4 regions of the Azospirillum sp. HJ39 genome follow, and region 2 is predicted to be linked to each of the others. Evidence: riboswitches for the same ligand, from Rfam matches in the RefSeq annotation. Region 2 holds a riboswitch; each other region holds the start of a gene.
The links. Region 2 has a riboswitch for thiamine pyrophosphate ahead of thiC (phosphomethylpyrimidine synthase ThiC). Riboswitches for the same ligand answer to the same signal wherever they lie in the genome.
Positions count from the first base shown of each region.

Region 1: it holds a riboswitch for thiamine pyrophosphate, as region 2 does, so the genes downstream of both, thiO (glycine oxidase ThiO) here and thiC (phosphomethylpyrimidine synthase ThiC) in region 2, are expected to answer to the same signal.
Region 3: it holds a riboswitch for thiamine pyrophosphate, as region 2 does, so the genes downstream of both, ABMY26_RS28120 (ABC transporter substrate-binding protein) here and thiC (phosphomethylpyrimidine synthase ThiC) in region 2, are expected to answer to the same signal.
Region 4: it holds a riboswitch for thiamine pyrophosphate, as region 2 does, so the genes downstream of both, ABMY26_RS20900 (ABC transporter ATP-binding protein) here and thiC (phosphomethylpyrimidine synthase ThiC) in region 2, are expected to answer to the same signal.

Region 1 covers NZ_CP167911.1:2,754,092-2,759,885, forward strand. The annotation lists gene ABMY26_RS26425 (hypothetical protein) at 1-417, opposite strand, end outside; gene ABMY26_RS26430 (PaaI family thioesterase) at 447-890, opposite strand; gene ABMY26_RS26435 (thiazole synthase) at 991-1,791, opposite strand; gene thiS (sulfur carrier protein ThiS) at 1,867-2,076, opposite strand; gene thiO (glycine oxidase ThiO) at 2,073-3,254, opposite strand; TPP riboswitch at 3,246-3,345, opposite strand; gene ABMY26_RS26450 (STAS domain-containing protein) at 3,566-3,868, shown strand; tRNA gene ABMY26_RS26455 (tRNA-Leu) at 3,986-4,070, opposite strand; gene lipB (lipoyl(octanoyl) transferase LipB) at 4,245-4,997, shown strand; gene ABMY26_RS26465 (hypothetical protein) at 5,008-5,559, opposite strand; gene ABMY26_RS26470 (hypothetical protein) at 5,546-5,794, opposite strand, start outside.
Region 2 covers NZ_CP167911.1:611,960-617,753, reverse strand. The annotation lists gene ABMY26_RS16310 (ribonuclease E/G) at 1-664, shown strand, start outside; gene greB (transcription elongation factor GreB) at 767-1,318, shown strand; gene thiC (phosphomethylpyrimidine synthase ThiC) at 1,460-3,202, opposite strand; TPP riboswitch at 3,333-3,450, opposite strand; gene ABMY26_RS16295 (magnesium transporter CorA family protein) at 3,536-4,519, opposite strand; gene ABMY26_RS16290 (hypothetical protein) at 4,620-4,931, opposite strand; gene argB (acetylglutamate kinase) at 4,992-5,794, opposite strand, start outside.
Region 3 covers NZ_CP167912.1:97,866-103,659, reverse strand. The annotation lists gene ABMY26_RS28140 (ABC transporter permease) at 1-29, opposite strand, end outside; gene ABMY26_RS28135 (ABC transporter permease) at 33-1,202, opposite strand; gene ABMY26_RS28130 (ferredoxin) at 1,387-1,719, shown strand; gene ABMY26_RS28125 (DMT family transporter) at 1,847-2,761, shown strand; TPP riboswitch at 2,795-2,908, shown strand; gene ABMY26_RS28120 (ABC transporter substrate-binding protein) at 2,966-4,105, shown strand; gene ABMY26_RS28115 (branched-chain amino acid ABC transporter permease) at 4,109-4,981, shown strand; gene ABMY26_RS28110 (ATP-binding cassette domain-containing protein) at 5,016-5,794, shown strand, end outside.
Region 4 covers NZ_CP167911.1:1,618,708-1,624,501, reverse strand. The annotation lists gene ABMY26_RS20910 (ABC transporter substrate-binding protein) at 1-384, opposite strand, end outside; gene ABMY26_RS20905 (ABC transporter permease) at 426-1,193, opposite strand; gene ABMY26_RS20900 (ABC transporter ATP-binding protein) at 1,190-1,921, opposite strand; TPP riboswitch at 1,966-2,072, opposite strand; gene ABMY26_RS20895 (acetoin utilization protein AcuC) at 2,152-3,324, shown strand; gene ABMY26_RS20890 (hypothetical protein) at 3,502-4,095, shown strand; gene ABMY26_RS20885 (hypothetical protein) at 4,092-4,646, shown strand; gene ABMY26_RS20880 (hypothetical protein) at 4,731-5,794, opposite strand, start outside.

The DNA.
Region 1 (5,794 bases), 910 kb from region 2:
GAGACCGAAGAAGGCCGCCACCGGCTTGCCGCGGGAGCGGTCGACGACGACTCGGAAGCGGCTGCCGGTGCAGGTGCCGGCGGCCTGCCTGGCGAAGGGCAGCTTGACGTGCTTGGACTTCAGGCAGGCGTCGGACATCTTGGGCGGGGTGGCCGGGCCGTCCACCTTCCTGCCGTTCAGCACCATGTAATAGGTGGTGGCCTGGCCGCCCTTGACGTCCGCCTTCACCTCGATCTTGCCGAAGCGCGACTTGTAGAGGCCGGCGTCCTGCTCGCCATCCGGCCCGCCGGCGGGCAGCGTGCGGAAGGAGATGGCGGCGCAGGACGGCGGGTCCTTGGCCAGCGCCGGGGTGGCGAGCATGGCGAAGCCGACGGCCAGCAGACAGGCGGCGATGCGGGACGGCTGCATGGGCTGCATGGGAACCCCCTTTCGAACCGGTTGGAACGTCACTTCGGCATCACGCAGAAGGTGGTCTGCTGCATCAGGGCGCAGTCCTTCTCCACCCCGCCATCCAGCATCGCGATCTCGACCTGGGTGATGACCAGGGTGCGGCCCGGCTTCACCACGCGGGCGCGGGCGATCATCACCTCGCCCTTGGCCGGCGACATCAGGTTGATCTTGAACTCGACCGCCAGCACCTCCGCCCCGGCCGGCATCAGGCTCAGCGCGGCATAGCCGCCGGCATTGTCGGCCAGCGTGCTGACCATGCCGGCATGGAAGAAGCCGTGCTGCTGGGTCAGGTCGGCGCGGAAGGGCAGCCGCATCTCGCAGAATCCGGGCTCGATGGCCGTCAACTCGATGCCGAGCGTCCTGCAGATCGGCTGCTGTTCGAACGAGGCGAGGCAGCGCGCCTTCCAGTCGGCGGCACGGGGTTCGAAGGTGGCGGGCAAGGCTGGGGTCTCCGGCAAGGGGATGCTGCGCCACAGCCTGCGTCAGCCGCTCCGCAGGATCAAGCGGCCGAATGGGCAGCGCACCTCTCTCCCCGTGGCGTCACCCCCCGATCAGGCCCATCTGCGGGCTGGACGGTTCGGCATGGGATCGCATCGGCATGCGGCCGGCAAGATGGGCGCCGCGGCCGGCGCTCACCGCGTCGCGCATCGCCGCCGCCATCCGCACCGGATCGCGCGCCTTCGACACCGCGGTGTTCAGCAGCACGGCGGCACAGCCCAGCTCCATCGCGCGGGCGGCGTCCGACGCGGTGCCGATGCCGGCGTCCAGCACCACCGGAACCGGGCTGCGGGCGCAGATCGTCTCGATGGCGTGCGGGTTGCGGATGCCCAGCCCCGACCCGATGAAGGCGCCCAGCGGCATCACCGCGGCGGCACCCAGGTCGGCCAGCTTGCGGCAGGTCACCGGGTCGTCGTTGCAGTAGGGCAGCACGACGAAGCCGTCATTCACCAGCTCCTCCGTCGCGCGCAGCAATTCCTCCACGTCGGGATAGAGCAATTCGCGGTCGCCGATCACCTCCAGCTTGATCCAGGGTGTGTCCAGCGCCTCGCGCGACAGCTGCGCGGTCAGCACCGCTTCCTTGGCGGTCATGCAGCCGGCGGTGTTGGGCAGCAGCCCGACCGGCCGACCGGCGGTGGCGCGGGCCAGCACGTCGACCAGGCTTTCCGAATAGCCGTCCAGGCTGATGCGCCGAATCGCCAGCGTGACCAGCTCGCTGCCGCTGGCCGCCAGCGCGTCGAGCATGACCTGCTGGTTCGGATAGCCGGCGGTGCCCAGGAACAGGCGCGACCCGAAGCTGCGCCCAGCAATGGCAAGGGGATCGGCGGACGTGGTTTGGGACATGGAAGTAAGGACCTTCGCAAAGGTGCTCCCCCCTTTTTCGGGGGAAGGGGGATGTCGGGGGGCGGTCGCCCTGGCTCAGCCGCCCTGGATCGGGCGGACGATCTCCAGGCTGTCGCCGTGCCGGAGCGCCGTGCCGGCCCACTGCCGGCGGGGAACCACCGTGCCGTTGAGGGCGACGGCGACGCCGCGGGTTCCCTCGGCGATGCCGCGGGCGGCCAGCAGGTCGGCGACCGAGGCGGCGGCGAGCGGCTCGTCGCGGCCGTTGACGCGGAGGACGGCGCTCATGCGGCGGCTCCCGCCAGGACGAAGCGGTCGGCGGCGAACGGGCGCAGCAGCGGGTCGGTCTCCCCGGTCAGCACCAGCCGGGCGATGCCGTCGGCGGTCACCGGGGTCAGCAGGATGCCGTTGCGGTGGTGGCCGGTGGCGTGGATCAGGCCGGGAATGCCGCTTTCCCCCAGGACCGGCGCATCGTCGCGGCTGCCGGGCCGGAAGCCGGCCCAGGCCTCCTCGATCGGCAGCTCGGCGATGCCCGGAAGCGCCCGCCATGCCCCCTCCAGCAGGGCGAACTGGCCGCCCGCGGTGAGGCGGTCGTCGAATCCGCGCTCCTCCGTCGTGGCGCCGATCAGCAGCCGGCCGTCGAGCCGCGGGATCAGGTAGGTGCCGGGCGTCCACACCACATGGCGCAGCAGCGGCAGCCGCGGGTCCATGCGCAGGCAGACCATCTGCCCCTTCACCGGCCGGACCGGCGGCCTTGCAACGGGGGGCAGGCCGGGCACCCCGGCCGACCAGGCGCCGGCCGCGAGCACCACGCGGTCGGCCCGGTGCAGGGTTCCGGCGACGCGCACCCCGGCGGCGGCACCGCCCTCCATCGCCAGCGCGACCTCGCCGCATCGTTCGTGCAGGCGGGCACCGGCGGCCTCCGCAGCGCGGCGCAAGGCGGCGGCGACCTTGCGGTTGTCGACCTGATGGTCGCCGGCGCAGAACAGCGCTCCGGCGACGCCGGGTTGCAGGTACGGCTCGCGCCGCCGCACCTCGGCCCCGCCCAGCCATTCCACCGGCAATCCCAGATCGCGCTGGAAGCCATGCAGGAAGCGGACCTTCGCCGCATCGTCGGCATTGAGCGCGATGACCATGGTGCCTTCGCTGCGCAGATCGACCGGCTGGCCGCTCGCCGCCTCCAGGTCGCGGGCGAAGTCGGGCCACAGCGCCTGCGAGGCGCGGGTCAGCGGCAGCAGCCCCTCCTCGCCCGGTTCGGTCTCGACGCAGGCGGCCAGCATGCCGCCGGCGGCATGGGTGGCGCCGCGACCGGCCTCCCCCCGTTCGAACAACTCGACGCGGCAGCCGGCCGACGCCAGCCTCCAGGCAACGGCGAGGCCGATGCAGCCGGCGCCGATGATGGCGACGGACGGGCGGGCTCCCGATTCGGGAACGGAAAACGGATGTGGTTCGGGCGCATCGATCATGCGGCGGCTCCCTTCGCTGGAATTACCCAGACAGGTTCGATGGGTGTGTTCTCAGCCGTGCGACCACCGCACGGCACCCCAGGCCTATGTTTTTGCCTTATGCCAACATTCAGCTGGCCCTACAAGCGGAATCGCGGCCCCGCTGCGGCAGGACCGGCGACACCGGGACGGACCCAGGGGCGCCTTTTCCCGTTTGTCCAGCCCGGATCGAACCGGATAGCCCCTTCCGCAGCATGGGCTTGCACCGCCGCAACCCTTCATGCTCCCATGCCGGCACGCCGCATCATCGAAAAAAGGGACCGGAAGCGACGATGGAGTACGCCTTCGCCACCGTCGGCGACCACGACGGCATCCTGCTGTCCGGCCGCTGCACCTACGAGGACGGCAACCGCTTCCACGACATGCTGCGCGACTGGGACTTCCTGGCGAGGCCGGTGGTGCCGCTGGACCTGCGGTTCGTCTCCTTCATCGACTCCGCGGCCATCGGCATGCTGTTCATCCTGGCCAACCGCTGCCGCGAGGCCGGCGGCCACATCGTCGCCAGCGGTGCAGCCCCCCACATCGTCCGCGCGCTCCGCCGCGCCACGCTGGAGCGCTATATCGAGCTCAGGTAAGGGGGGCTCAGGCAAGGGAAGCTCCGGAACGCGGATACGAAAAAGCCCGCTCGGTCTTGCGACCTGCGGGCCTTTCGTCGTTCCCGTATCCCCGGGATGGTCCCATCTGCATGGGAGTGGTGCGGTCGAGAAGACTCGAACTTCCACGGGTTGCCCCACAGCGACCTCAACGCTGCGCGTCTACCAATTCCGCCACGACCGCACGAGGCTGGTAGCCCCGACCTGCGCTTGCGCGCCTCATCGGGTGGAGCGGGTAGATATCAGCTTCCCGAGGGGCGATCAAGCGCTACAATCATCATCCGCGAAAAAAAACGAACTGCCCCTCACCCCTTCCGCCCAACCCTTCTATCCGCCCCTTCTGCCGAGACCCTATCGAATGACCTCCGTGACCAGCCTGACCGCCAGTCCGATCCAGTCCGACACCTCCGCCGCCCGCCCAGCCGCACTCCGTCCGGTCGAGTGGCGCATATCCGACCGGCCTGTCCCCTACCCCGAGGCGATCGCCGAGATGGAGGCCCGCGTCGAGGCGATCCGCGCCGGCACCGCGCCGGAAATGGTGTGGCTGCTGGAGCATCCGCCGCTCTACACCGCCGGCACCAGCGCCCGGGACGAGGATCTGCTGGAGGCCGACCGCTTCCCGGTCTACCGCACCGGGCGCGGCGGCCAGTACACCTACCATGGGCCGGGCCAGCGGGTGGCCTATGTGATGCTGGACCTGAAGGCGCGCGGCGCCGACATCCGCCGCTATGTCCACGACCTGGAGGAGTGGATCATCCGCACGCTCGCCTCCTTCACCATCAGGGGGGAGCGGCGCGATGGCCGCGTCGGCATCTGGGTCGACAAGCAGCCATATGGCGGCGTGAAGGGCCAGGAGGACAAGATCGCCGCCATCGGCGTGCGGGTGCGGCGCTGGGTCAGCTTCCACGGCATCGCCCTGAACGTCGAGCCGGACCTCGGCCATTTCGGCGGCATCGTTCCCTGCGGCATCGCCGGGCATGGCGTCACCTCCATCGTCGCGCTGGGCCAGCTGGTGACGATGGAGGACGTCGATTCCGCCCTGATCGCGGCATGGCCGGAGGTGTTCGGCGGCCCGATGCGGGGCGAGGAGGGCGAGGACACGGGCGCCTGAACGGCTCCGGTCAGTATTTCTTGAACCCGCCGCCGGCCGGCGTCGCGGCCTGTCCGGCGGCGGGATTGACGCGCGGATCCTTGTTGTCCATAGACTGCACCGTGCAGCCGGCGGAATCGCCGTTGCGGAACAGGTAGATCTTCTTGGGATCGGCCTTCTTGCCGGGATCGTGCAGGTTCAGGCCGTGGCCGAAGGCGACGCCCATCACCTGCCCGTTGAAATAGGCGCGGAACCGCATCGGCGTGATCTCGCCGAAGCGCAGGGCGGCGCAGTCCTTGCTCAATTCCTTCTCGAACGTGCCGGCCTTGCGCCAGTCCTCCTTGGAGCGGATCGTCATCCATTGCGGCGGCAGCGCGAATTGCACGATGGGCGACGCGAAGGGAAGGTCGGCACCCGGCTGGGGCGGCGCCATATGGCCGGGCTCGGTCCGCTCCAGCGGACCGGCCAACGCCGGGGCGGCCGCCATCGGAACCGGCAGGAGCAGAGCCGGCAGGAGCAGAGCCGGCATCAGGGCGGCCAGCCTCCCAGCCGCCAGCCGATGCCACAGATCAAATCCGGACATCGACCCCCCGCTCCCCGAAAGGCTCGACCGGCTTTCCCTTGGCCGGGGCGGCGGGCGGAGCGGACGGAACCGCTGTCCCGGCGCCCAGCCGCCCGGACAGGGTGAGCGACAGGTCCAGCGGCCCCCCTGCGGCCGGGACGTTGCGCGGCGACAGGACCACCGTACCCTCCAGCCCGCCCGGCGGCCCGGTCATCGCCCCGGCCAGCGCCTCCATGACAGGGCCGAGGCCGTCGGC
Region 2 (5,794 bases):
CGAAACCGCTCCGGCACCGGAACCGGTGGTCGAGGATGCAGCCCCGGCACCGGTGGTGACGCCGGCAAAGAAGGCGTCCCGCAAGCGCAAGGCCGCGGCCGAAGCGCCGGTGGAAGCCGCTCCGGTGGCTGCTCCGGCCGTCGCCCCGGTGGCTGCCGAAGCGCCGGCCAAGGGCCGCAAGCGCAAGGCCGCCGCCGCTGTCGAAGCGCCGGCTGCTGCCGCTCCGGCCATCCCGGTCGAGGTGCCGGCGGAAGCCGCCGCCGAAGCGGTTCCGGCCAAGAAGGCGGCCCGCAAGCGCAAGGCCGCTGCCGAAGCGCCGGTGGAAGCCGCTCCGGTGGCTGCTCCGGTCGTCGCCCCGGCGGTTGCCCCGGTGGCCCCGGCGGTTGCCGAAGCGCCGGCCAAGGGCCGCAAGCGCAAGGCCGCCGCTGCCGCCGAAGCCCCGGCGGAGGTCGCCACCGACAAGGCTCCGGCCAAGAAGGCGGCCCGCAAGCGCAAGGCCGCTGCCGAGGCGCCGGCAGAAACCTCGGTGGAAGCTGCTCCGGCGGCTGCCCCGACGGTCGAGGCACCGGCTGCCGCTCCCGAGCCGGTGGCATCCGAACCGGCGAGTGCCGGCGACGACGCCGACTCCTCCGCCAAGCCGCGCCGCGGCTGGTGGAAGCGGTAAGCCGAACGGCCCTTTCGGGACCTGAGGAACGGAAAAGGCGCCGCAGGGCGCCTTTTCCTTTTCCCGGGCGTTATTCTCCCTGCCACTTGGACAGGTCGGACCATGAGCAAGGCCTTCACCCGCGAGAACGACACGCCCGACGACGACGAGCTCGACGATCCGGCACCGCTTCCCCAGGGGTTCAAGAACTACATGACCCCGCCCGGCTTCCAGCGCCTGCAGGAGGAGCTGCGCCACCTGCTGCGGGTGGAGCGGCCGAAGGTGGTCGAGGTGGTGTCCTGGGCGGCCGGCAACGGCGACCGTTCGGAGAACGGCGATTACCTGTACGGCAAGAAGCGGCTGCGCGAGATCGACCGCCGCATCCGTTTCCTGAACAAGCGGCTGGAATCGGCGGTGGTGGTCAATCCGCAGGACCAGAAGAACCGCGAACAGGTCTTCTTCGGCGCCACCGTCACCTATGCGCGCGACGATGACAGCGAGAACACCGTCACCATCGTCGGTGCCGACGAGGTCGATCCCGACCGCGGCCACATCAGCTGGATTTCCCCCATCGCCCGCGCCCTGCTGAAGGCCCGCGTGGGCGATGTAGTCGATGTGCGCACGCCGGCCGGGATGGAGCAGATCGAGGTGCTGGAGATCGGCTACGCGGAGTGAATGGAAGCGCGGCCGGCCCCCACCCTAACCCTCCCCCGCTGAGCAGGGGAGGGAAATAAGCCCTTGTTGGGAAAGGCGGCGGCAGTCCCTCCCCCGCGAGAGCGGGGGAGGTTAGGAGGGGGCAAACCCCTCCCCGCCACTTCACTCCGCCGCCGGCTGGTAGATCTCCCCGCCGGATTCGCGGAACTTCGACGACATCTCCGCCATGCCCGACTCCGCGGCCTCGCGGATTTCCTGGGTGATCTTCATGGAGCAGAATTTCGGCCCGCACATCGAACAGAAATGCGCGGTCTTGGCGCCTTCCGCCGGCAGCGTCTCGTCGTGGTAGGCCATCGCCGTGTCGGGGTCGAGCGACAGGGCGAACTGGTCGCGCCAGCGGAACGAGAAGCGGGCCCGCGACATGGCGTCGTCGCGTAGCCGGGCCGCCGGGTGGCCCTTGGCGAGGTCGGCGGCATGGGCGGCGATCTTGTAGGCGATGACGCCGGCCTTCACGTCGTCGCGGTCGGGCAATCCCAGATGCTCCTTCGGCGTGACGTAGCAGAGCATCGCCGTGCCGAACCAGCCGATCATCGCCGCGCCGATGGCGCTGGTGATGTGGTCATAGCCGGGCGCGATGTCGGTGACCAAAGGCCCCAGCGTGTAGAAGGGCGCCTCGCCGCACAGCGCCAGCTGCTTTTCGACATTGTGCTTGATCTTGTGCATGGGCACATGGCCCGGCCCCTCGATCATCACCTGGACATCGCGGGCCCAGGCCAGCTTGGTCAGCTCGCCCAGCGTCTCCAGCTCGGCGAACTGGGCGGCGTCGTTGGCGTCGGCCTGGCTGCCCGGCCGCAGCCCGTCGCCCATCGACAGCGCCACGTCATAGGTGCGGCAGATCTCGACGATGTCGGCGAAATGATCGTAGAGGAAATTCTCGCGGTGATGGGCCAGGCACCATTTGGCGATGATCGAGCCGCCGCGCGACACGATGCCGGTCACCCGCTTGGCCGTCAGCGGGATGTGGGCCAGCCGCAGCCCGGCATGGATGGTGAAATAGTCGACGCCCTGCTCCGCCTGCTCGATCAGCGTGTCGCGGAACAGCTCCCAGGTCAGATCCTCGGCCTTGCCCTTGACCTTCTCCAGCGCCTGGTAGATCGGCACCGTGCCGATGGGAACCGGCGAATTGCGCAGGATCCATTCGCGGGTCTGGTGGATGTCGGCACCGGTGGACAGATCCATCACCGTGTCGGCGCCCCAGCGGATCGCCCACACCATCTTCTCCACCTCCTCCTCGATCGAGGAGGTCACGGCGGAGTTGCCGATGTTGGCATTGATCTTGGTCAGGAAGTTGCGGCCGATGATCATCGGCTCCGATTCGGGGTGGTTGACGTTGGACGGGATGATCGCCCGCCCGCGCGCCACCTCGTCGCGCACGAACTCAGGCGTGATGAAATCGGGAATGTCGGCACCGAAATCCTCGCCGTCCCTCGCCGCCTCAAGCGCCGCGGCACGGCCGAGATTCTCGCGGATTGCGATGTATTCCATCTCGGCCGTGACGATGCCGGCGCGGGCGTAGGCCATCTGGGTGACCGCGACGCCACCCCGGGCACGCAACACGTCGCCGGCCGCCATCTTGCCCGCGGTCGCCTCGACATCGCCGCGCGCCAGGATCCAGTCGCGGCGGTGCCTGGCCAGCCCGGCCCGCACGTCGATGGCGACCTGATCGTCGGTGTAGGGGCCGGAGGGGTCATAGACGGCCAGCGGCGGCTCGCCGCCGGACAGCGCGATCTCGCGCAGGGCGACGCGCAATTCGGGAAAGCGGGTGCCGGGCACATGGATTTTCCGCGACGACGGCAGCGGGCCGGTCGAGATGCGGACAGCGGATTCGTTGAAGTCCTTGGGCATTGGGTTTCTCCGTCGGAGGTGGGCGGACAAACCCGGGACTGCGGACGGAGGTGCGGTGTCTTCGTGCTGGCCCTTCCCCGATGAGGGGATGGATGCGGCAGGCCGGGGCCGGATGCGGCCCGTCACGAGGTCCCTCCCTTCGCCGGTATGACCCGGATCAGGTTCAAAGGGTCACCACGCTGCCGCCGGGCGCCTGTCGCGCCGTCCGGCCGTTGGTATCTCAGCCCCCTGTCGGGACCCCCCTGGAATGCGCCCATCCTGCCGGGCCGGGCGCGGCCTGTCAAAAGGAAAGAACCGCAGACGATCCGCCTGCCATATTGTGGAAATCGCCGGCTACATCCAGCGCTTCAGCCGCACATAGATCATCGGCAGCAGCGCCGACAGAACCATCAGCAGCAGGGCCGAGGGATAGCCGAACGGCGAGTCCGACCCCGGCATGTCACTGAAATTCATGCCGCCGATGCTGGCGACCAGGGTCGGCGGAAACAGCAGCACGGTCAGGACCGACACGATCTTGACGATCTCGTTCTGCTCGACATTGATCTGGCCCAGCGCGGTGTCCAGCGCCAGGGCCACCTTGCCGGCCAGGAAGCGGGCATACTGGTCGAGCCCGCGCAGATCCTGCAGCGCGGTCTTGGCCCAGCGCCGCGTCGCCTTGCCGGAGTTCCAGCCGTCGCCGCGCGCCAGGAAATCGGTCATGCGGGTGAGGCTGGCCAGGCTGACCCGCGCCTTGCCGATCAGATGCCCGGCATGGCCGATTCGCTTCAGCGTCTGCGAATCGTCCAGCGTCTCGCCGCGCGAGCGCAGCTTGCGGCCACGGAAGAAGCGGCGGTTCAGCACGTCCAGCTCCACCCCCGTCCGCCGCAGCACGGCGGAGGTGCGGTCGACCATGCCGTCGACCAGCGCCGCCAGCACCAGCTCCCCGCGCGACGCGGCGACCTGCCCATGGGTGGCGCGGCGGCGGAAGGCGAGCAGGGCCTGCGGGTCGATGTCATGGATGGTGACCAGCCGCCGCCCGGCCAGCACGAAGCTGACGGTCGCGATGCGCGGCTCGTCGGTATCGGCCCAGACCAGCGCGGTGACGGTCATGGTCAGCACTCCGCCGGTGACGCGCAGCCGGCTCGACTCCTCGATCTCGGCCATCTGCTCCCGGGTCGGCAGGCTGGCGCCGATCAGCGCCTCCGCCCGCGCCAGCTCGTTGGCCGTCGGGTTGATCAGGTCGAGCCAGACCGCGGCCTCGGGCAGCGGTGCCGCCTCGTCGGTGGCCTCCCGCGCCCAGCGCAGCAGACCGCCGTCATTGACGAAGATATGCAGCAAGGGTGCGCTCCTTGCGAAATTGGCAGGACTCGGCAGGACTTGGCAGGAAACGGGGCTCCGGACGGACGGGGCCTGCCCCCTCGTCACCGGGAAAGGGCGGTCAGGTCACCCGGCCGCCCCGCCGCGGCTTGGCAGGGGTGGGGGTGGGGGTGGGGGTGGGCTCGGGTGATGCCGGCTCGCCGTCCAGATCCAGCGCCGCGCCTTCCGCCTTCAGCGCCTGTTCCAGCTTGCGGCGGAAGGCGCCGCCGTCATCCCGGGCATCGAGGAAATGGCCGACCGCTTCCTTGGCCGCGTCGCTGTCGTAAGGGACCTTGCCGAACACCGCCAGCTTGGCACGCTCCACCAGCTTGGGGTCCATCCGGTCGCGGATGGCCTTCATCTGGCGGAGCAGTTCCTTGCGCAGGTCGCTCATCGGCTTCCTCCCCTACGGCCGGCCTCCTGCGGTTGGCCGGTTTCCCCCCTATATGGGCCGTCAGGCCTTGCCGATCAGGGTGCCGGCACCGCCCTCGGTGAAGATTTCCAGCAACAGCGCGTGCGGAACGCGGCCGTCCAGGATGACCGCGGCGTCGACGCCCTGTTCGACCGCGCCGATGCAGGTCTCGATCTTCGGGATCATGCCGCCGGACGCGGTGCCGTCGGCGATGGCCTTGTGGGCATCCTCCAGCGACATCTTCTCGATCAGGATCTTGTTCTTGTCCAGCACGCCGGCAACGTCGGTCAGCAGGAAGAAGCGCGCCGCCTTCACCGCCGCCGCGACGGCGCCGGCCGCCGTATCGGCATTGATGTTGTAGGTGTCGCCGTTCACGTCGAAGCCGACCGGCGCGATCACCGGGATGATGTCCGACTGGGCGAGCGCATGCAGGATCTGCGGGTTCACCTTGTAGGGCTCGCCGACGAAGCCGAGGTCCAGCACCCTCTCGATGTTGCTGTCGGGGTCGCGCTGCACGCGCTCCAGCCGGCGGGCGATGATCAGGTTGCTGTCCTTGCCCGACAGGCCGACGGCCCGGCCGCCGGCGCTGTTGATGGCGGCGACGATCTGCTTGTTGATCGAGCCGGCCAGCACCATCTCGACCACCTCGACCGTCTCCTTGTCGGTGACGCGCAGGCCGTCGATGAAGCTCGACTTGATCTTCAGCCGCTCCAGCATCTGGCCGATCTGCGGGCCGCCGCCATGGACGACCACCGGGTTGATGCCGACCTGCTTCAGCAGCACGATGTCGCGCGCGAACAGCTCCGCCAGCCCGGCGTCGCCCATGGCATGGCCGCCGTACTTGA
Region 3 (5,794 bases), on a different replicon from region 2:
TGCAACGCCAGCAGAAGCGCCTCCTCCATCGCTCAGCTCCTCCCCGTTCCGCCGGGGCCGGCTTCGGTCGGGCCGGCTGGAATCGTTGCCGCCCCGCGGCGGCGGAACAGCGCCTCGATTTGCGGCTTGAACAGGTTTTCCATGGCGCCGGCGAACAGGATGACCAGACCCTGGATGACCATCACCAGTTCGCGGTTGATCGTCGGATAGTCGAAGGACAGCTGGCCGCCGCCCTGTGCCAGGATGCCGAACAGCAGGGCCGCCAGGATGATTCCGACAGGATGGTTGCGCCCCATCAGCGCCACCGCGATGCCGACGAAGCCGACCCCGCCGGTGAAGTTCAGGATGACGCGGTGCTGGACGCCCAGGATCTCGTTGACGCCGACGAAGCCGGCCAGGGCGCCGGAGATCAGCATGGCGACGATGATGTTCCGGGCGGGTGAGATGCCGGCATAGACCGCCGCGCGCTCGTTCCTCCCCACGGTCCGCAACTCGTAGCCCCAGCGGGTCCGGCGCAGGAAGAGATGGAACAGGGCGCAGCAGGCCAGCGCCCACAGGAAGGACAGGTTCAGGGGCGAAGCCGGGATGGCGACGCCGAACCAGCCGAGCGCCCGGTCCATCGACGGCAGCCAGACGCCGGGATCGAACTCTCGGGTTTCCGGCGACTGGCTGCCGGGGCGGATCAGCACGTCCACCAGCAGCCAGGTCATCAGCGAGGCGGCGATGAAATTGAACATGATTGTCGTGATGACGATATGGCTGCCGCGCTTGGCCTGCAGCCAGGCCGGAACGAAGGCCCAGGCGGCCCCGAACAGCGCCGAGGCCAGCACCGCCAGCAAGGCCACCACCGGCCAGGGCCAGCCGGTCAGCGCCAGCGCCACCAGCCCGGCGCCGAGCCCGCCCAGATAGGCCTGTCCCTCGCCGCCGATGTTGAAAAGCCCGCAATGGAAGGCGATGGCGACCGCCAGCCCGGTGAAGATGTAGTCGGTGGCGTAATAGAGGGTGTAGCCGATGGCCTCCGGGTAGCCCACCGCCTCCGTCAGCATCAGCGACAGCACGTCGACCGGATTCTCGCCGATGACCAGGATCACCAGCCCCGACAGCACGAAGGCCGCGACGAGGTTGAGGACCGGCAACAGCGCATACCCGACCCAGCCCGGCACGGCGCCCGGCTGTCCCTTGACCGACCCGCTCAGAACCACCGGCGTCTCCTGATCAACCCATGCCTGGAGTCTTAACCGGCAACCCCTGCGCTGACCAAGCATTTCGTCGGAAGGCGGATCGAGGCGGATCCCGAACTTAGAAGCGTTACAAAAATCTTGCCGCGGCGCAGCAATCTGGCATGATCCTTATCCATACAAACTGTATGGCTATGGAGCACGCCCGATGCCGCTCGACATTCCGCAGACCTTCCGCCACCACGTCTTCTGCTGCGCCCAGCAGCGCCCGCCCGGCCATCCCCGCGGCAGCTGCGCCGCCAAGGGCGCGCATCCGCTGTGGCAGCGGCTGGACCAGAAAATCCAGGGCAAGGGGCTGGCCGACATCGGCATGGCGATGACCGGATGCCTCGGCTTCTGTTCCGCCGGGCCGCTGATGGTGGTCTATCCGGAGGGCATCTGGTATCGCCCTGAGACGCCCGAAGACATCGACGAGATCGTGGACTCGCATCTGGTCAACGACGCGCCGGTGGAACGGCTGGTGATGGTGCTGACCCGGTGATCGGCTGAGCGGCCGGCCGGGCGGCGGAAGCGCTGCGCCGGTCTGACCTGCGGTTGTGGCATTGGGACGCGGCAAGGATTGCCCATAATGTGGGCAACCTCCGCCATTGCCGTCCCGATTCCCTGCCATGACCGACGCCGAGACCGCCGATCTGCTGCCAGCCGAGACCGATTCGGTTCCCTACGCCGTCGGCTGCTTCCTGATCGCCATCCTGCTGTTCGCGGCGATGGATACGCTTATCAAGGTCCTGACGGCCGATTACCCGGTGCCGCAATTGATGTTCGTGCGCTCGCTGGTCGCCTTCCTGCTGGTGGGTGGCTATACGCTGGTGCGCGGCGGCGGGATCGCGGCGATGCGGACGCGGCGGCCCTGGGGCCATGTCTGGCGCTCCTTCGCCGGCCTGATCTCGATGGGCTGTTTCTTCTATGCCTTCAGGGAACTGCCGCTCGCCGACGTCTATGTGCTGAGCTTCGCCGGTCCGCTGTTCATCACCGCGCTGTCGGCCCCGCTGCTGGGCGAGCCGGTGGGCTGGCGCCGCTGGGCCGCCGTGGTCGTGGGATTCGGCGGTGTGGTGGTGATGGCGCAGCCGTCGGCCGGGGCGCCGCTGGTGCCGGTGCTGGTCGGTCTGGCCGCCGCGCTGTTCTATGCCCTGGCGGCGCTGGCGGTGCGTGGCCTGTCGCGGACCGAGACCAGCGCATCGATCGTGCTTTATCTCCTGTTGACGACGACGGTGGTGAGCGGCGCGCTCGCGGTCCCGGTCTGGACGGCGCCGACCGCCCTCGGATTGGGGCTGATGTCGCTGGTGGGGATGCTCGGCGCCGGGGCGCAGGTGCTGCTGACCCAGGCCTTCCGCCGGGCGCCGCCGGCGGTGGTGGCGCCGTTCGAATATACCGGCATGGTGTGGGCCAGCCTGTTCGGCTGGCTGGTGTTCGGCGACCTGCCGACGGTGCCGGTGCTGGCCGGTGCCATGGTCATCATCGGCAGCGGTCTCTATATCCTGCATCGTGAAACGATGATGGCACGCCGCCGGCTGGGTTCTTGACAATAGGCGCTTGGCGGCGACACTCTCGCCGTTCGTTCACGGCTGGGGTGCCTGTGCCGACGCATGCTGTGCGGACGCATGGGCTGAGACACACCCATCGAACCTGATCCGGGTCATGCCGGCGAAGGGAGCCGACCGGATCCGCAAGGCGGCTCCGTTCCTCCGCGTCGCCACGCTGCCGGCGCGCGTAGGGAGTTACAGGTCATGCGGCGCACGCTTTCCCTTCTGATCGGCCTGCTGGCGGCCACGTCGGCGCTGCCATACACCGGCGCCCGGGCCGACGATGCCCTGTCCTTTCCGGTGCTGGTGCCGCTGACCGGCTTCCTGTCGCTGGAGGGCACCAGCCAGCGCAACGGCGCGGTGCTGGCGCTGAAGCAGACCCCGGCCGGCATCGCCATCGCATCCGAAGTGGTCGACACCGGCACCTCGCCGGAAGCGGCGGTGACTGCGCTGGAGCGCGCTGCCGGCGGCGGCACGGTGGGCGCGGTCGCCGCCAGCATGCTCGGCACCCAGATGCTGGCGATGCTGCCGCTGGCGCAGGAGCTGAAGCTGCCCCTTGTCACCGTCTCCGGCACCGCGTCGATCACCGAGCAGGGCAACCCCTGGGTCTTCCGCTTCTTCCCCGGCGACGCGGTGACCAAATCCGCCCATGCCCGCTATGTGGTGGAGGAGCTGGGCAAGCGGCGGCCCGCCGTCATCTACCAGACCACCGCCTACGGCCAGAGCGGCAAGACGCATCTCGACGCCGCCTTCAAGGCGCTGGGCGTCGCGCCGGTGTTCGAGGAGGGGGTGGACCCCGCCGCCAAGGATCTGCTGCCGGTTCTGACCAAGGCGCTGGCCGCCAAGCCCGACGTGCTGGTGCTGCACCTGCATTCCGGCCCGACCGCGCTGCTGCTGAAGCAGGCCGCGTCCAGCGGCGTGACGGTGCCGATCGTCGCCGGCTCCGCCATGCACCAGCCGAGCACCGCGGCCCTGCTGGAGCCGGCGGAGTTGAAGGGCGTCTGCGCCGAGACGGCGGCCTCGCCGGTTTCCGGCGGCTCGCCGGAGGTCGAGGCCTTCACCGACGCCTACCGCGCCGCCTTCGGCAAGGAGCCGGACGCCTTCGCGCTCGGCCAGTATGATGGCATGACCATGGTGCTGGAGGCGGTGAAGGCCGGCGCCCGCAGCCCGGACGCCATCCGCAAGGCGCTGGCGGCCGGAAGCTTCAAGGGCCTCGCCATGACCTACCGGTCGGACGGCAAGGGCAACATGGCCCATTCCGCCGTCATCGTCTGTTATGACGGGACCAGCCGTGTGCCGGCGCTGGTCAAGCGTTACGACGACCCGACGCTTGCGGCGAAGTGACGGATGGCGGCGCTTCAACTGCTGGTCAACGGCGTGGCGCTGGGGGCGGCCTACGCCCTGGTGGCGCTCGGATTCGTGCTGGTGCTGAACGCCACCTCGGCGGTGAATTTCGCCCAGGGCGACCTCGTGATGGCCGGCGGGCTGCTGGCGGTGGCGCTGGCGCCGCTCATTCCTCTTCCGGGCATCGTGCTGCTGCCGGCGGTGCTGGTCCTGATGGCCGGGCTCGGGCTGCTGCTGGCGCTGGCGGCCTATCTGCCGCTGCGGCGCCGGCCGCCGGTGTCGGTCTTCATCAGCACCATCGCCGTCGGCATCGTCCTGCAGAACGGCGCCGCCATCCTGTTCGGGCCGGAGCCGCGCGCCGCCCCACCGCTGATCGTCGACGACACTCTCCATGTCGGCGGGCTGGCGCTGCCGGTGCAATCGCTCGCCATCATCGCGGTGGCGGCGCTGCTGATCGGTGCGCAGCAATGGGTGTTCGCCCGCACCCAGCTCGGCCGCCGGCTGCGGGCGACGGCGCAGGACCCGGAGATGGCGCGCGCCTGCGGCGTGCCGGTCACCGCGATGATCCTGCTCACCTTCGCCATCGGCGCCGCCTGCGCCGGTGCGGCCGGGCTGCTGCTCGCCAACCGCTATTTCGTCACCCCGACCTCGGGCGGCGACCTGATCCTCAAGGCCTACATCGCGGTGACGATCGGCGGCTGGGGATCGGTGCCCGGCGCGGTGGTGGGGGCACTGCTGATCGCGCTGTTCGAGGTGGGCGTGTCGTCGGTGCTGTCCTACCCGGTGGCGCTGGGGGTGCTGTACCTGACGCTGCTGGCGATCCTGGTTCTGCGGCCTCAAGGGCTGTTCGGCGAAGCGGTGCGGCGCCGTGGGTGATCGACGCTCCCCTTGCTGGAGAGGGGCGGATGCCGTGTTGTCCGCGGCTGCTCTTGCCCTGCTGATCTATGCGTTCGCTTTCGCATCTCCCTACGGCCTGCGCGTCCTCACCGTCGCCGGGGTCTATGCGCTGGCCGGCTTCGGTTTCCAGATCGTCTTCGGGCTGGGCGGGGCGCTGTCGCTGGCGCAGGGCGCCTTCTTCGGCGTCGGTGCCTATGTCACGGGCATCCTCGGCAGCCGGTACGGGCTGGGCTTCGAGGCGACCTTTCCGCTGTCGCTGCTGGTGCCGCTGGCACTGGCTCTGCCGGTCGGGCTGGCGGTGCTGCGGTTGGAGTCGCACTATTTCGCGCTGGCGACGCTGGGGATCGCGCAGGTGCTGCATCTGCTGGCGGTCAATCTGCCGGAGCTGACCGGCGGCGCCAACGGGCTGGCCGGGGTGCCGGGCGTGGTGCTGTTCGGCTGGACGGTGCCGCGTGGGCTGCCGATGGCGGCACTGGTCTGGGGGTTGGTGGCGCTGGGCGGGCTGGCCGGCTGGCGGCTGACGCGCGGCCGGCTCGGCCGCTCGCTGGAAACCCTGCGCGACGACCCGATGGCGGCGGCGACGCTCGGGCTCGACGTCGGCCGGCTGCGGCTGGCCGCCTTCGGCATCAGCGCAGCGTTCGCCGGGGCCGCCGGAGCCCTGGCGGTGCACACCCAGCGCGTCGTCTCGCCGGAGGTGCTGGAATTCCCGGTGATGGTCTCGATCCTCACCATCGCCATCGTCGGCGGGCGCGGACGGATGGCCGGGGCTGTGCTGGGGGCCGTGCTGCTGCT
Region 4 (5,794 bases), 1.0 Mb from region 2:
CTTCAGCGTTTTCACCGGCCCGTCGCGCAGCACGACGACCGAGTTCAGCGGCGTGGAAACCAGTGTGCCGACGCGGACCAGCGGCAGCCCCTCTGCCACATGCAGGATCAGCTGCGGCTGGTAGGACACGGCGAGGTCGGTCTTGCCGGCGGCGACCAGCTTGGGCGGGTCGTTGGGATCGGCCGGCGCGGTCAGCGTCACGTCGAGCCCGGCATCCTTGAAGAAGCCCTTCTCCTGGGCGACGACCAGCGGGGCATGGTCCGGGTTGACGAACCAGTCGAGCATCACGGACAGCTTGTCCTGGGCCAGCGCCGGCAGCGCGGTCATCAGGCTGGCGGTCATCAGGCTGGCGGCCATCAGGGCAGCGGCGAACAGGTGCTTCATCGGGCGTCTCTTCCCTTCGGGGGGTGGGTCATGGATCGGCGTCATGGATCGGCGTCATCCGCCGGCTGGGTATCGGATTGCCAGGGCAGCGCGCGCCGGGCGAGCGCGTCGACGGCGGCATAGAGCGTCACCGCGAACAGCCCCAGCACCAGCACGGCGGCAAACAGAAGGTCGATCTGCATGCGGGCGTTGGCATGCAGCATCAGGTAGCCGAGGCCGGAGGAGGAGCCGACCCATTCGCCGATCACCGCCCCGATGGGGGCCACGGCGGCGGCCACCCGCACGCCGGACCAGAAGGCGGGCAGGGCGGCCGGCAGGCGGATGGTCCACAGGATGGCGGCGGGCGAGGCGCCCATGGTACGGGCAAGGTCGAGCCAGCCCGGATCGGTGCGGCGCAGCCCGTCGAACAGCGCCGTCGTCACCGGGAAATAGATGACCAGCACCGCCATGGCGATCTTGGACGCCATGCCGTAGCCCAGCCACAGCACCAGCAGCGGCGCCAGCGCGAAGACCGGGATCGCCTGGCTGACCAGCAGCAGCGGCATCAGCCAGCGCCGGGCGGTGCGGAAGCGCGCCAGCAGCAGCGCGCTGACCGTGCCCAGGGCCACGCCGGCGACCAGCCCGACCAGGATCTCCGCCAGCGTGGTCAGCCCATGGCTCAGCAGCAGCGGCGCCTGCCGCCGCATGGCGTCGGCCACCGCCAGCGGGCCGGGCAGCAGGTAGCGCGGCAGGCCGGTGGCCCAGACCAGCGCCTGCCAGCCGGCGGCCAGCACGGCAAGGGTGACCGCGGCGCGCAGCAGCGCCCTCATTCCGCCAGCCTCCGCAGCAGCTCGGCCTGGAGCGCCAGCAGGGCGGGATCGTCGACGCGGCGCGGGACCGCGCCGGCGGGCTCCAGCGCCGGCCCCATGGTGGCGGGACGGCCGGTCATCACATGCAGGCGGTCGCCGAGCCGCAGCGCCTCCAGCGGGTCGTGGGTGACCATCAGCACGGTGCGGCCGGCCAGCGTCTCCGCCGCCGTCTCCTGGAGACGCAGGCGGGTGATGGCGTCGAGCGCCGAGAAGGGCTCGTCCATCAGGACCAGCGGCTTGTCCTCCATCAGCGTGCGGGCGAGCGCCACGCGCTGCCGCTGGCCGCCGGACAGGGCGGCGGGGCGGTCGCGCTCGCGGCCCGCCAGCCCGACGCGCTCCAGCAGGGCGCGGGCGCGCTCCACCCGCGCGGCATCGGGCCGGCGGTGGCGCAGCCGGTCGCCCAGCAGCACATTGTCGAGGACGGTCAGCCAGGGCAGCAGCAGATCCTGCTGCGCCATGTAGGCGATGCGGCCGGCCAGCGGCCGGCGGTCGCCGGTGACGACGGCGGTGGGCGGCTCCGGCTCTGCCAGCCCGGCGAGGATGCGCAGCAGCGTGGTCTTGCCGACACCGCTCGGGCCCAGCAGGCAGGTGGTCTTCCCCGCCGGCAGGTCCAGGGTCAGGTCGGAGAACAGAAGCGTGCCGCCATAGGTCAGCCGCGCCCCTGCAATGGTGACCGACAGGGGGGTCATCGCGGACATGAGCGCGGGGAGGAGGGACAGGTCCGGGGATGCGTCTTATCTGGCATCACTGATCCCTACGCCGGCATGAACCGGATCAGGTTCCAGGGGTCGTCCCGCAACGGGACCTCTCAGCCGCCCATCGGCTCCCCCCAGTGAAGGCGGCGACTATAGGCGCGGACGATCCGTGACCGCAAGCATCGCCGGCACCGCCTCCCATCCTGCGGAAGCACCATCGGCGCTTGACCGGGCGGCAACGCCGCCTAGTTTCCGGGGGACATGACGGAGTTCCTCCCCTGACCACGCCGTTCCGCACCCCGCTGTTCATCGGTGGCGAGATCTACCGCGGCTCGACCTATGGGCCGAAGCACCCGCTGGCGATCCCGCGCGTCTCGACCGCCATCGACCTCAGCCGCGCCATGGGATGGCTGCCGGATCAGGTCTATCTCGACACCCATGTCGCCAGCGAACGCGAACTGGCGCGCTTCCATACCCTCGACTACATCGCGGCGCTGAAGCGGGCGGAGGCGGAGCAGCGGGTGGACGAGGCGACGGCGGCCCGCCACAATCTCGGCAAGCTGGAGAACCCGGTCTTCGCCGAGATGTACCGGCGGCCGGCCCACAGCAGCGGCTCGGCCCTCCAGGCGGCGCGGCTGCTGGGGGATCGGCCAGCCGGTCTGGTCTATGCCCCGGCCGCCGGCACCCATCATGCGCGCCGCGACCGGGCCAGCGGATTCTGCTACTTCAACGCGCCGGTGCTCGGCATCCTGGAACTGCTCGACCATGGGCTGGAGCGGGTGCTGTATGTCGATCTCGACGCCCACCATGGCGATGGGGTGGAGGAGGCGTTCGCCGACGACGACCGGGTGCTGACCGTCTCGGTCCACGAGGATGGGCGTTGGCCCTACACCGGCAGGGCCGAGGACCGGGCCGGCGGGATGGCCCGCAACCTGCCGGTGCCGCCCGGCTTCAACGACAGCGAGATGGAGCATGTGATGGAGGCGGCGGTGCTGCCGCTGGCCCGTGCCTTCCGTCCGCAGGCGATGGTGATCCAGACCGGGGCCGATGCGCTGGCCGAGGATCCGCTGAGCCGGCTGGAGCTATCCAACCGCGCGCTGTGGAATGCGGTGGCGGCTCTGCTGCCGCTGGCGCCGCGGGTGCTGGCGGTCGGCGGCGGCGGCTACAATCCTTGGTCGGTCGGGCGCTGCTGGGCCGGGATCTGGGCGGTGATGAACGGCATCGACCCGGCGCAGCCGCCCACGCCGGAGGCGGAGGCGGTGCTGCGGTCATTGACCTGGAGCCGCGCCGCCGGCCGCAATCCGCCCGCCCATTGGTTCACCACCATCGCCGACGTTCCGCGGCCGGGGCCGGTGCGCGACGCGGTCAAACGGGTGGCGGAGATGGCGCTGTCCTGAGACCTTGCGGCCACCCGCGCCGTGGCCTGGTCGGGCAGGATGAAATCGGACCGAACCGTGACGATTCGTTGACGGATGCGGATTGTTTGTTGATTCTCGTTCGTCTGTGGCTGCGCCGTTTCCACCGCGTCCGGCGGACGGGACGGCACAGGTTTCAGGGGGAGAACGGGCGGGCGGATGTCGAACACGACGCTGTTCCTGATCGCCATCGTCGTCATCATGCTGGCCGCCGTCCCGGTCGCCATGATGCTGAAGGATTTCCTGCCGAACATCCTGGAAAAGAGCAGTGGCCTGGAGCAGATCGAGAACCGGATCTATGTGCTGCATGCCGAGGCGCAGGACCTGCAGAACCGTGTCAACCAGCTGGTCCAGCGCCGCAACAGCCAGTCGTCAGACCGCCACCGGCTGGAAACCGACATCCGCAAGGCCGAGAAGCTGATCAAGGATCTGGCCGAACAGCCGCCGCTGTTCGTGCACGAGGTCGGCGACCCGCAGGCCGGACTGATGAAGTTCGCCGCCACGGTCACCCAAGAGAAGGCGTCCTCCGCATCGGGAGCGGGCGGGGAACGGGCGGCGGTCAACCCGATCTGGCGCTGCGCCAACGTGGCGGAGGTCTGGGCTTCCAGCTTCGACGAGGCCCGGCAGATGGTCGAGGTCGCGTTTCCCTTCAAGATGGGGTTCCAGAAGAGCTTCATGCGCGGCGACGCGCGCAAGGGCGGGGTGCCATCCGGCCCGGCGACCGCGCGGACGAAGGCCGGTGCCCAAACATGATGATCAACTTCATCATCGTCCTGGCGATCGTCGCCATCGGGGCATGGCTCGGCAACCTGCTGCTGGCGGTGGAGCAGCGGGTGTCGCAGTCCCGCCTGCGCGTCCGCGGCGTGCGGTCCAACCTGGACAAGCTTGATGCCACCATCCACCGCCTGCACCGCGAGGAAGAGGCTCTCCATGCCGAGATCGGGGAGTTGGTGCGCGGCATGGTGGAACTGCGCGGCAAGCAGGCCGAAGTGCAACAGCGCCTGACGGAGGCGCAGTCCAAGCGCCGCCCGCAGATCCTGATCCTGACCGACCGCCGCAATCCGGGCGACAAGGAATGGCTGGTCACCGTGGTGAACCAGCAGATCGGCGAGATCGATGCCGCCCATCCGCTGGCCGCCGAATGGGTGCGCGGGCGCACCTATCTGGTGTGGGCGGAGTCGGAGCGCGAGGCCGCAGAGCGCGCCAACCGCCGCTTCAGCGCCCGGCCGGGCTATCAGGTGCGCTCGGTGACGCCGGTCAAGGAAAACCTGTACAGCGCCAACCCGGCCCGCAGCGCCGCTTGAAACCCTGAAACGCAAACGAACGGGGGCGCCCCGCCGGACGCCCCCGTTCGTTTCGCAACGCCTGAACGCCGGCGCCCGGAACCGTCAGCGGCCCTTGGTCGTGGCCGGGGTCTGGCGGAAGGCGTCGTGCAGATAGGGCGACAGCGCCTGGCGCATGTTGCGCAGCCATTCGTGGATGATGATCAGCGAACGGGACGCGACCGGCGGGGTCATGCCCAGCTTCACCAGATCCTCACGCGTCATCGTCGCAACCTGATCCAGCCGGTGGCCGGTCAGGCGCGCCCAGGCCGGGGCGGTGCAGGGCGGCATCGAGATGACATGCAGCCCCTCGCGTTCCACCATCTCGGCCTTGCGGCGGGCATACTGGCTGTCCTCCAACTGCGAGAAGGGGCCGGAGAAGCCGTTCTCCACCAGGACGCGCTTGGCCTTCGGGGCGATGGTCGCCACCCGCTCCAGCGTGGTCATGCCGGTGGACAGCGAGGCGAGGTCGACGGTCACCGGCACCATGAAGGTCAGCCGCTCGCCGTCGCCGACGTAATAGTCGAAGCCCGACACCTCGGCCCAGTTGAAGAACCATTGCGAGATGTTGCCGCCGAAATCGAACAGGCGGCCGCCGCGCTGCAGTTCCGGCCCGATAAGGTCCCAGAACTCATAGAAGCCGTCGGCCGACCCCATCATGTTCATGAAGTCCTGCGTGATGCGGCGATGTTCGACCACGTCCGGGCCGAAGAGTCGGGCGAGACGCTCGTTCACCTCGTACTCGACGACCTTCAATTGCAGGCCTTCGAGCATGGCGGTCGCCATCAGGTGATGGGACAGCAGCGTCTTGCCTACGCCGCCGCGGTCATTGAGGACGAAGATCGTGCCCAGCATGCGATCGCCTTTCCAGTGTACGTTTGTTGGTTTGTCGTGGGACATTTTATCGGGAGACGCCAAGGAGCGGGTGCTTTGCGCGACCGCCGCGGATGCCGGTTCCGGCTTGGGTGTCGATTCGGATGACCGCCCTGCATTGTCGGCGGCCGGCGCTTCGGCCAGCGGCCCGGCGGAGGGCGGGTCGCCCGTAACGGGATCGAGCACAGGGTCGTCTGCAATGGGGATGGCAACGGACTCGGCGGCCGGGTCGAGCGCGGGTGCCAGCAGGTTGGGGG